Regions from separate parts of the Bacillus sp. FAU20 genome, predicted to be linked through region 1. Evidence: predicted binding sites of a transcription regulator. Region 1 holds the regulator's gene; each other region holds the start of a gene.
The links. The regulator Rex, encoded in region 1, represses fermentation and respiration genes when NADH is low (regulators of the CRP and FNR family bind a similar motif). The targets are predictions, from matches to a motif close to TTGTGAAATATTTCACAA.
Positions count from the first base shown of each region.

Region 2: a site for Rex is predicted at 2,133-2,150, ahead of AC0OM3_RS20815 (L-lactate dehydrogenase). Genes of this name have one in related genera too.
Region 3: a site for Rex is predicted at 2,436-2,453, ahead of hcp (hydroxylamine reductase). Genes of this name have one in related genera too.

Region 1 covers NZ_JBVYHY010000017.1:48,432-52,652, forward strand. The annotation lists gene AC0OM3_RS12620 (ABC-F family ATP-binding cassette domain-containing protein) at 1-1,064, opposite strand, end outside; gene AC0OM3_RS12625 (redox-sensing transcriptional repressor Rex) at 1,252-1,881, shown strand; gene AC0OM3_RS12630 (YdiK family protein) at 1,911-2,102, opposite strand; gene AC0OM3_RS12635 (CPBP family intramembrane glutamic endopeptidase) at 2,099-2,848, opposite strand; gene groES (co-chaperone GroES) at 3,240-3,524, shown strand; gene groL (chaperonin GroEL) at 3,563-4,221, shown strand, end outside.
Region 2 covers NZ_JBVYHY010000024.1:91,557-95,777, forward strand. The annotation lists gene AC0OM3_RS20795 (acyl-CoA dehydrogenase family protein) at 1-599, shown strand, start outside; gene AC0OM3_RS20800 (MBL fold metallo-hydrolase) at 715-1,434, shown strand; gene AC0OM3_RS20805 (hypothetical protein) at 1,548-1,733, shown strand; gene AC0OM3_RS20810 (spore coat protein) at 1,747-1,995, shown strand; gene AC0OM3_RS20815 (L-lactate dehydrogenase) at 2,242-3,192, shown strand; gene AC0OM3_RS20820 (PTS sugar transporter subunit IIC) at 3,215-4,221, shown strand, end outside.
Region 3 covers NZ_JBVYHY010000011.1:38,725-42,945, reverse strand. The annotation lists gene AC0OM3_RS08620 (DUF1048 domain-containing protein) at 1-202, opposite strand, end outside; gene AC0OM3_RS08615 (PadR family transcriptional regulator) at 277-597, opposite strand; gene hcp (hydroxylamine reductase) at 1,086-2,372, opposite strand; partial or broken gene bla (subclass B1 metallo-beta-lactamase) at 3,114-3,620, opposite strand; gene AC0OM3_RS08600 (DUF3784 domain-containing protein) at 3,771-4,061, shown strand; gene AC0OM3_RS08595 (hypothetical protein) at 4,090-4,221, opposite strand, start outside.

The DNA of each region.
Region 1 (4,221 bases):
CGAGTTAAGCGCATAGTTACATGTTCAATTATAGGGTTCTCATCATAGCCGATGGTTGCATCATTTACTTGTAAAACATCATTTCCACTTTGCTTTTCAATATCGAAGTGGAATGATGCTGACTTAGAATCCCCTAATGGTCTTGTTAATAATTCCATTCTGTCTAGTTGTTTACGGCGACTTTGAGCCCGTTTCGTTGTAGAAGCGCGAGCTATATTCTTTTGAACGAAGTCCTCAAGTTTTGCGATTTCATCTTGTTGTTTTTCGTAACGTTTCATTTCTTGCTCATATAATGCTGATTTTAAGTCTAAATATTTACTGTAGTTACCAACAAATCGTCTGCTTTCTTTATTCGAAATTTCATATACTTGTGTAACGAGTTTGTCTAAGAAATAACGGTCATGTGAAACGATTAATATTGCGCCAGGATAACCTTGTAAATATTGCTCAAGCCACGTTAATGTTTCGATGTCTAAATGGTTTGTAGGCTCATCCAAAATAAGTAAGTCTGGTTTTGTTAATAATAATTTCCCGAGAGCTAATCTTGTTTTTTGCCCGCCGCTTAAAGTAGAAATCGTCGTCTGGTGCGTTTCAACTGGGAAGCCAAGGCCGCTTAAAATGGAGCGAATATCCGCTTCATATTGATATCCACCTTGATCTTTATAATTGAGTTGCAATTGGTCATACTCAGCTAACAATCTTTCATATGTAGCTTCGTTTGAAAAGTTTTCTTCTTTTCCCATTTCTTGCTCAAGCCTTCGAAGTTTTGTCTCCATTTGCTGTAAGTGGGTAAAGACGGTTAGCATTTCATCCCAAATTGTTAAAGACGTTTCTAGTCCAGTATTTTGAGCTAAATATCCGATTGAGACATCTTTTGGTTTTATAATTTCGCCACCATCATGAGATAATTCACCAGCGATTATTTTTAATAATGTAGATTTTCCTGCTCCATTCCTTCCAACTAATGCGATACGATCTTTTGTTTGTACTTCCAATTTTATGTTTGCCAGAATTGTTTCTGCACCGTATAATTTCGAAAGCGCGTTTACTTGTAATAAAATCAATGTTTTCACCTCAAATAATTTCTTAACTTTGCCATGTTTATATTTCTCAATCATACTAAAAATAGTGTATAGTTTAAAATAAAGAGAGAATACTTCTTCTCTTTATTATACAAGGAATTTAATGAGTGCTAAACTTCTGTATTTGATTAAAGTATATGAATAATGATAGGAAGAGAGGAGAGGTCATATGGATCAGCAAAAGATTCCACAAGCCACTGCTAAAAGATTGCCTCTATACTATCGATTTATCCAAAACTTATCTCTTTCTGGTAAGCAGCGTGTTTCATCGGCCGAATTGAGTGAGGCAGTAAAAGTAGATTCCGCAACAATACGAAGAGATTTTTCGTATTTTGGAGCGTTAGGGAAAAAGGGATATGGATATAACGTAAATTATTTATTATCATTTTTCCGCGAAACACTTGATCAAGATGATATAACACGTGTAGCACTTATTGGAGTAGGTAATTTAGGGACCGCTTTCTTACATTATAATTTCACGAAAAACAATAATACAAAAATTGAAATGGCATTTGATGTTAGTGAAGAGAAAGTTGGAACAGAAATCGGGGGCATTCCTGTATATCATTTAGATGAATTAGAAGAGAGATTATCAAATGATATACAAGTGGCAATATTAACAGTACCAGCCACAGTAGCACAAGCTGTAGCAGATAGATTAGCTGAAACGAGCGTGCACGGTATTTTGAATTTCACACCAGCGCGATTAAACGTATCAGAGAATATTAGAATTCATCATATTGACTTAGCTGTAGAGTTACAAACATTAGTTTACTTTTTGAAAAACTATCCACAATAAAACGCAGAGGAAGCGACCTCTGCGTTTTATTATTGTTTCTTCTTTGTGAATTTAACTAATATAAGGCGAAGTGCCAAATTAAAATCAATTGTTGCCATAACTGCAAATAGTATTGTCCACATATTCCAGATTGTATCTGTCACGTTCGTAATGGCCAAGCGTGTAAAGATACATCCAAGAAGGAAGTATAGTGCAGCCATGAACAATGGTGAGTTTCTCATACAAAAAATCCTCCGATAAAGCCTTGCATTTTTTCAGCTTCTTTAATCATTTCTTGAATTTGCTCATTGCTCATAAAAATTTGCCCAATAGCAACTAATGTATTCATCGCAACATGAGCTGCAATCGGAACGATAATACGTTTCGTCTTCACATATAAGAAGGCGAATACGAGCCCCATAGCAGTGTATACCAATAAGTGAGTAAAATCAAAATGAATTGCTGCGAATACAAGCGAACTAATGATAGCTGCAATAAAGAAGTTAAACTTCTTATAAAGTGCACCAAATAAAATTTTTCTAAATACGATTTCTTCTAAGATAGGTCCGATTATAGATACGACAATAAGGAACCAAGGTGTCGTTCTTGCAATTTCCATCAGTTTCATTGTATTTTCTGAACCTTGCTTAATTCCTAGTAGCTGCATCTCGATCATACCGGCAACTATTTGTGAAAAGAAAGCTAAGAAGAACCCGATGAAAATCCATCCAATAGTAGCTGGGACAGAAGAGCGCATTGCATCTAAATGCCTGTCACGAATATCTGTTCTAAGTAACCAAAGTATGATACATAATGCAACAAAGAAGCTAATAATTGCCCAGTGTCCCATTATGATTTGTCCTTTTTCCTCAATGGTAAATCCTCTATTATCATAGAGTCCTGTTTTTAGGAGAAGTGGTAATCCAACAACGCCAGATAACTGCATTAAAATGTATGTAACGATAATCCACCAGTATTGTTTCTTCAAATGGTTTAACCATCCTTTCTAACTCTAGTGTATGAGATAAGGTAGGATAACATGTAAATATGTTATCTACGATATAAACTTTCATTCGAATTATGATTTTTTTGTAAATCTTTATTTGAAATTAAAGTAGGAGACAGGAAAAAGTTGTACGTTTAGCGAAAACAACTTAGGGTGTCTTTCATATTGTAACATACGAGTAGGGGAAACAACGATTCATATAGTAAAGGCGGTATTCTATATAGAAAGTTTATATAGTAATTTGCGAAAAAATTATGATTTTTTTACTTGCAAAAGAAATTGAGATTATTTATTATTATAAGTGTGTTAGCACTCGGATGACTTGAGTGCTAATAAAAGAAATTTACATAACAAAATGAGGAGGTTATTGTTCATGCTAAAGCCATTAGGTGATCGCGTTGTAATTGAGCTTGTTCAAGCAGAAGAAAAAACAGCAAGTGGTATTGTATTACCAGATACTGCAAAAGAAAAACCACAAGAGGGTAAAGTTGTTGCAGTAGGTACTGGTCGAGTGCTTGAGAATGGTGAGCGTGTTGCTTTAGAGGTAGCAGCAGGTGATCTTATCATCTTCTCAAAATATGCAGGTACTGAAGTGAAATATGAAGGTACAGACTACTTGATTTTACGTGAAAGTGACATTTTAGCAGTTATCGGTTAATTATATAAATCTTAAAAAATCCAAGGGGGTCAATTATTATGGCAAAAGATATTAAATTTAGTGAAGAAGCACGTCGTTCGATGCTTCGCGGTGTCGACACTCTTGCAAACGCAGTAAAAGTAACACTTGGACCAAAAGGTCGTAACGTTGTACTTGAGAAAAAATTTGGTTCACCACTTATTACAAATGATGGTGTAACAATCGCAAAAGAAATCGAATTAGAAGATGCATTCGAAAACATGGGTGCGAAGTTAGTAGCAGAAGTTGCTAGCAAAACAAACGATGTAGCTGGTGACGGAACAACAACTGCAACTGTATTAGCGCAAGCTATGATTCGTGAAGGTCTTAAAAACGTAACAGCTGGTGCGAACCCAATGGGTCTTCGTAAAGGTATCGAAAAAGCTGTTACTGCTGCAATTGAAGAATTAAAAACGATTTCTAAACCAATCGAAGGCAAATCTTCTATCGCACAAGTAGCTGCTATTTCTGCAGCTGACGAAGAAGTAGGTCAATTAATCGCTGAAGCAATGGAGCGCGTTGGTAACGACGGCGTTATTACTTTAGAAGAGTCTAAAGGATTCACAACAGAATTAGACGTAGTAGAAGGTATGCAATTTGATCGTGGATATGCATCTCCTTACATGATTACTGATTCTGACAAAATGGAAGCAGTTCTTGATAACCCATACATCTTAAT
Region 2 (4,221 bases), on a different contig from region 1:
GCGATTCTCGTATTAACCGTATTTTCGAAGGAACGAATGAAATTAACCGCCTAATCGTACCAGGTACGTTCTTACGTAAAGCGATGAAAGGTGAATTACCACTTCTTCAAAAAGCACAAAAATTACAAGAAGAGTTAATGATGATGATGCCAGAAGAAGTAGGCGATGAGCCATTAGCACTTCAAAAGTATTTAGTAAGTAACGCGAAGAAAATCGGCTTAATGGTAGCTGGATTAGCAGCTCAAAAATACGGTAAAGCATTAGATAAAGAGCAAGAAATTCTTGTGAATATCGCTGACATCGTAAGTAACCTATATGCAATGGAATCAGCTGTTCTTCGTACAGAAAAAGCAATTAAAACAACTGGTCTTGAAAAGAATAAACAAAAAGTGTTATACACTGAAGTATTCTGCCAAGAAGCATTCAACGAAATTGAAGCAGATGCGAAAGAAACACTTATCGCAATTGAAAACGGCGACATGCTGCGCATGATGTTATCATCATTACGTAAATTAACTCGCCACACACCACTTAACGTAATTCCGAAGAAACGTGAAATTGCTGCGAAAATTTTAGAAGATGAGCGTTATACAGTTTAATAGATGAAAGAGAACCAGTAGCCGATTGGCTACTGGTTTTTTATTGCTGAATTCTTGAATAAAGCTGTTTTACATATGTATGTGTAAACAGCTCTTTTTTATGGAGGTAAAGAAGATGAAGGTGATAAGTGTAGGAACAGTTCATCAAATCGCATTTTTACCGCGTCTATTTCCAATTAACTGTTACTTCGTTGAAGAAGAGACAGGATTAACTTTAATTGATGCGGCTTTACCGTTTTGTGCAAAGAAGATTTTACAATCAGCTCGGAAAATAGGAAAACCGATTACGAAAATCGTTATTACACATGCGCATGATGACCATGTAGGAGCGCTTGATGTTATAAAACAAGTGCTGCCGGATGTTCCGGTCTATATTTCAAAAAGAGATGCATGTTTACTTGAAGGAGATAAGGTACTGCAAGAGGGAGAACGAAATACACCAATAAAAGTGGGAGTGTCAAAACAGATAAATACGATTCCAGATATTCTTCTTCAAGAGGGAGATAAAGTTGGTTCTCTTGTAGCGATTGGAGCTCCAGGTCATACACCGGGATCAATGGCGTTTTTAGACACAAGAAATGATGCACTCATTGTTGGAGATGCATTTCAAACGAGAGGAGGATTAGCGGTAGCAGGACAGTTGAAGTGGCTTTTCCCGTTTCCTATGTTTGGTACGTGGGATGCAGAAGTTTCATTAGCAAGCGCGCAGAAATTGCTGGAGTATAAGCCGTCTTTATTGGCGACAGGACATGGGAAAGTGATTGAAAATCCGTTAATACAAATGCAACGGGCGATTGAAGAAGCGGAAAGGAATTTAAGTAGAAAGAGCCTCTAATCGTTTAGAGGCTCTTTTTAGTTAAATGATTATTTAGCAGACTTTTTAATGAATACGATTTGAAAAAAACAGAATACTAAAGAAGAATGAAAGAAGAAAGGTAGGAGTATTCCATGCAAAATTTAACAGAGCTTGAAGTAGAAAATTTACGTCATTTAATCGGTGGACATGCAACAATTATTAACAAGTTGGAGCAGTATGCACAGACGTGTACAGATCCACAACTGAAACAAATGCTACAAAAGGATGCACAAGATGCACGAAATACGAAGCAACAATTAATGACTTTTTTAGGATAGGAGGAAGCGGAACATGAATGAAAAAGATATGGTAAATGATTATTTAGCAGGATTAAATGCAAGTTTAACAAGTTATGCAAATTATATTGCTCAGTCTGATAATGAGCAGTTACATCAAACGTTAATCCAAATTCGTAATCAAGATGAGATGCGCCAACGTAATATGTATGAGTACGCAAAGCAAAAGAGTTATTATAAACCAGCAGCACCTGCGAATCCGATGATTGTGCAGCAATTGAAAAGTCAGTTAAGTGCAGAATAATAGGATGAAAAAACGAGCGAAAATGGATTCGCTCGTTTTATTTTGTTGTATGTCAATAAATATATAATAAATATTTTTCCAGTTGTAACAAATATGACGAAAATGGAATATAACAATTCACAAAAAGGACAAAAACTTTGTTCAATATTTCACAAAGTATCCATGGTTTCTATCGTGATAACCTCTATAATTAAGAGTGTAAAGAACAAAAGAAATAGATTATATGATCACTTAGGAGAGATTGCTATGAAAAGGCATACAAGAAAAATTGCAATTATCGGTACTGGATTAGTTGGATCAAGTTGTGCGTATTCTATTGTGAATCAAGGCATTTGCGAAGAGCTATTATTAATTGATATAAATCATGAACGTGCAGTTGGGGAAGCAATGGATTTATCACATTGCATTAACTTTACAAATACAAGAACAAAAGTATATGCAGGAAGCTATGAAGACTGCAAAGATATGGACATTGTTATTATTACTGCAGGGCCAGCACCAAAACCTGGACAAAGTCGCTTAGATACTTTAGGAGCAAGTGCAAAGATTATGGAAAGTGTTGTTGGTGGCGTAATGGAAAGTGGATTTGATGGTATTTTCTTACTCGCATCGAACCCAGTTGATATTATTACATATGAAGTATGGAAATTATCTGGATTACCTAGAAATCGTGTGATCGGTACAGGTACATCATTAGATTCTTCTCGCTTAAGAACAATTTTATCTGAAATGTTACATGTAGACCCTCGTAGTATTCATGGGTATTCATTGGGAGAACATGGTGATTCTCAAATGGTTGCTTGGTCTCACGTAACTGTTGGTGGAAAGCCAATTCTGCAAATTTTAGAAGAACAAAAAGAACGATTTGGTGAAATAGATTTAGATGAAATTGTTGAGAAGACTGCGAAAGCTGGATGGGAAATTTATAAGCGAAAAGGAACTACTTATTACGGAATCGGAAATTCTCTAGCATATATTGCGAGTTCAATCTTTAATGATGATCACCGTGTCATTGCTGTATCAGCCATTTTAGATGGTGAGTATGGTGAATATGATATTTGTACAGGAGTACCAGCTATTATTACTAGAGACGGTATAAGAGAAGTTGTAGAACTCAATTTAACAGAGGATGAAGAATCTCGATTCGCAAAATCAAACGATATTTTACGTGATTATATGAAAACAATTGGTTACTAACTTATAGAAGAAGGTGAAACAAATGAAGGAATATATAATGTCTCGTGTATTTAAAGCATCTGCTGGAATCGCACAAGGTATTTTCGTATCCCTCGGAATTGGTTTACTGATCGAAAATATAGGAAGAATTGTTGATATACCATTACTTATTACAATCGGAGTTGTTGCAAAATCACTTATGGCACCAGCAATTGGTGCCGGGATTGCTTTTATGCTCGGTGCAAATGGCCTTGTAATCTTCTCGGCTATGGTGGCTGGAGCAATTGGTGCCGGATCCATTTCAATTACTGAAGCAGGTCTAATTATTAAAACAGGTGAGCCAATCGGTGCTTTATTAACAGCAACTTTAGCTGTATATATTGGTAAACGTTTAAGCGGAAAAACTGCTTTAGATATGATGCTCGTTCCATTTGCGGCAATATTAGGCTCTGGTTTAGTTGGTATTTGGTTAGCTCATAATATTACTCCTGTTTTAAATGCAGTTGGAGCGTTCATTAAAGATAGCTCGGCTGGTAGCCCGTTTATCGCTTCTATCGTCATTGCAGTAGTTTGGGGACTATTACTTATCTCTCCAGCTTCATCAGCTGCGTTAGCAATTGCACTTAGCTTAGACGGTGTTGCAGGTGGTGCTGCTCTTGCCGGATGCGTCGCTCAGTTTATCGGATTCTCTGTCATCTCAGCGAAAGAAAACAATTTAGGTGGCATATTAGCTCAAGCACTTTGTACTCCGAAAGTACAGTTGCCAAATATCACTAAAAATCCAATGATTCTCGTTCCAACTGTCGTCGCCAGTGCTATAGTCGGTCCAGTATCCGCATTAATTTTCCAACTGGAAGCAGGAAAGGAAATTGCAGGTCTTGGATTAAGTTCTCTTATCGCACCAATTAATTTAATTTCCAGCCAAGGATGGGGAGTTCTCCCAGCGATGGTAATTACTTATATCGTTATTCCAGTAGCTGTTTCTTATATACTTTACATTGCTCTTAAAAAAGCAGGTCGTATTCATTCTGGTGATATGACTGTACCGCA
Region 3 (4,221 bases), on a different contig from region 1:
CCGCTGCACCGGCTTCAAACAAATCGATTAATTCGTACTGAATGTGCAGCATATCCATCCCGTTTCCGGTCGAAAAATTCCACATATAGTTTTGAATTTTCTTAAACACAAACTGATAGTCCTCTGGCAGTGCTGCAACACGTGCCATCATCATTCTGTACTCTTTTTTATCACCGATTAATTTTTTGAATATTTCCAACATGTTATTTTCCTCCTTTTTATAAAGCAGAACAAGAAACTCTCCAAATATGAGCCGAAACATTTTATATTATGAGGCTAGTTTGACTTCAAGACGTTAATTTTTGACGATACAAAATCCCATTTTCTCCAAAATAGTTCAAGCTCCTGACGACCAGCTTCATTTAATGAATAAAACTTACGAGGCGGCCCCATATCTGATGGTTTCTTTTCAATATTCACAAGCTTTTTCTTCTCTAGTCGTACGAGAATGGTATACACCGTTCCTTCCACGACTTCGGTAAACCCAAGATCATTCAAGTGGCGAGTAATCTCATAACCATACGTTTCACGGCGGCTAATGATTTCCAACACACACCCTTCCAGTGAACCTTTCAACATTTCAGTTAAATTTTCCATGTTCTGATCCTCCTTTACCCCCTATTCTGTCTGACTTATATTCAGTATTACAGAGTACTAAGGCGAATTTTTCACTGAACAGTTTTTGTGAATTCGAACTATTCAGTATCACTTATTACATCTACATTGTATGACTAAGTAGCGATAGATGTCAACTGATTTTCAAATTTTTTCTAAAATCCGCTATTACCTATTGTCTGCTGAAAATATTTTGAGAAACAACACTACTCAGTATTGCTTATTACAAGTACATTGTATGACTGAGTAGCGATGAATGTCAACTCGATTTTTATATTTTTTTCTAAAATCAACTATTACCTATTCGATACAGTCTGTTTTCTTTTTTTAAATTTCCCCATACCTATCCCACTAAGAAAAGAAAATACCCCAAAATAAAAATTCTACATTTTTGTTTTGGGGCGCTATACTATACCAAAGTTAATGAATATGGCTAGCTCTTCTTATTTAATAAGACAGATCATTTTTTGTTACGATAACATCATAGCCATATCTTCTGCTGCATTTGTAATTAGTTTTAAACCAAATGTTTCTTGTAATACATCAAGCACGCCAGCTGAAATAAATTCAGGAGCCTTTGGACCGATGCGAATATCTTGAATCCCAAGACTAAATAGCCCTAGTAAAATGGCAACCGCTTTTTGTTCAAACCATGATAGGACAATACTTACTGGCAATTCATTCACTTCACATTGAAAAGCATCAGCTAAAGCAGCCGCTATTTTCACTGTAGAAATTGAATTATTGCACTGTCCTAAATCAATGTAACGCGGAATTTCCGTACCAGGTACAACACCGTAATCCACATCATTAAAGCGGAATTTCCCGCAAGAAGTTGTTAAAATAACCGTTTCTGGCGGAAGTGACGTTGCTAATTCACGATAATATTCTCCGCCTTTTCCCGGTGCATCACAACCGGCGATAACAAAGAAACGCTTTATTTTCCCTTTTTTTACTGCGTCAATAATTTCTGGAGCTAATGATAATACTGTATTATGATGAAACCCTGTCACTAACTGTTCATCCGACTCCATATGTACTTCTGGAAGTTCTAGCGTTTTTTGAATTAACGTTGTAAAATCATCATTTTCAATTTTTTGTACACCTTCTAAACCTGCAATGTCATATGAAAAGAATCGATCAGAGTACGAGCCTTTAATTGGCATAACACAGTTCGTTGTAGCTAATATGGCACCAGTAAATTTTTCAAAAAGGCGTCTTTGATCATACCATGCCTTACCGATGTTTCCTTTTAAATGTTTATATTTTTTCAGCTGCGGGTATCCGTGTGCTGGTAGCATTTCAGAATGCGTATAAATATTAATGTCTTTTCCTTCTGTTTGCTTTAATAGTTCTTCTAATGCAATTAAATTATGGCCCGTAACTACAATTGCTTTACCTTCTACACGATTTTGTGTAATTTGTACAGGTTCTGGCACACCAAAATGATTCGTATGTGCCTCATCCAATAACTCCATCACCCGTAAAGCTGATTTCCCAACTTTCATAGCCATATCAATATGCTCTTGTTCGTTAAAATTAGAATTTGTTAATGTCATATATAAAGCTTCTTGTGTTGTAGCATCTACAAATGCATCCGTATACCCTAGCTGAGCAGCATGTGTGCGATAAGCTGCAATTCCTTTTAGCCCAAACACAATCGTATCTTGTAAACTCGCAATCGTTTCATTCTTACCACAAACACCCATGACTTTACATCCGCCTGTTGGCGTTTGTTCACATTGATAACAAAACATATCATCCCACCCTCTCCCAATCATTCATTACACCTTAAGCATAATACCCATTGAAAAAAAGTGATGTGATATCAATCACAATAATATATAAAGATTTGTGACAGTTCATATTGTTGACATAATATTTTTATTGACACTAAAAAATGTACATTAGTGTGCACACATCTTTCGATACTTTTAAATAGCTAAATAATTAATTTGGAGAAATATATACAACGAAAATTTTTTGAATCCTTATACAAATAGTTGCAATTCATCACATATGAAAATAGACATACAAAAACGCCATCCTTTTCTATCATTCAATAGAAAGAATAGCGTATTTTTTATTTTAAGAAACTATCATTTTTTATTAAAGCCTTTATTGTAAAGCTTTTTATTTACAATACATTTACACTATCTTAACATTACTTACATTATTTATATGATATATTTATATAGAAACTACTTAAGAAATTTCATATACATTTTATCTTTATGATCTCTTATCTAATCAATAAAAAGATCATGTTATATTTTTATAACAGGGGTGAATTAGAATGACTGAAACTTTAAAAACACTTATAATGCTTGATGCTACTTACGTTGTTATAGCAATTATGACAGTTCTAGTATTTGTATACTTGGAATTAAAATCTCAGTAATACATGCTGGCGTAATCGACAGATTCAGCATTTAAATATAGTTAGAAGAAAGAGAGGAGAAAATTATTTCTCCTCTCTTTTGTATTTCTACAATTTCTTATTTTAATAAATCCAATGTATGTAAAAGTAATCCTCTGTCTCCTACTTCTCCATGACCAGGTACTACCGAATTTATATTTCCATATCGCTTCAGCACATTCTCAATCGATGTAGACCATTCATTTACGTATGCATCCGCAACATTTCCTAAATCTTTTGCTTCCGCAGATTTCACTAAACAGCCTCCAGCTAAAATTTGATATTGTGGCAACCAAACAACAATATTATCTTCTGTACGTCCTTTCCCTGGATGGAACGTTTCTACTTTTGTATTGCCAAACTTCAAACTCGTAATTGTTTGTAAATCTCCAAGCGGCTCTTCATATCCATTTTTCTTTGCTAATTCTGCAGTTAATGCTGTACTATGCGCTTTAATACCTCTTTCTTTCAACGTTTTTATTCCGCCAATTCGATCAGCGTGCGCATGTGTAATAATGAAATCCGTTACGCGCTTCTGAAATTTCTTTTCTACCATTTCTATTAGTTCCTTCGTTAATTTGTCGTCTCAATCTGAAACTCCACAATATTCATACTTAATCTCCCCTCATTACAAATACTCCATTTTTCTATTACATTTAAAATCAAAATTGTATTTTGTTAAATTATAACATTCAGACTATAATTTATTTATAGCCCATTAACGGAGGTGTTTGCAATGACTCTCTTCGCTTCACCATCATTATTCATAGTAGCAATCATTTCATTTGCACTAGCTTATTTCATCGGGGTAAAACAATACACTTGCCTCTTATCAGGATTCAACGAACGCCGCGTGCTTGATAAAGTGACACTATCAAAAATAGTAGGTCTTTATAATTTAATTGCTGGTGTCATTGCGACAATCGGTAGTGTCTTCACTACTCCTAATGCCAAAATCTTATTTCCTATCATTATAATTGGACACGTTATAATCGCGGCTTATGTAAATACACGCATGGTGCAGTGAAAAAGATCACCCAAATGGGTGATCTTTTTTATAATTTATCAACATATTGCTTCGCTTCTAGTAAGGAAAAACCAAAAGCTTCTCTTACTCTCTTAACTGCTGTAATTTTTTTGCCTTCTTCTACAAGCTGGCGTAGTTCTTTATTAATTTCAGGTTCTCT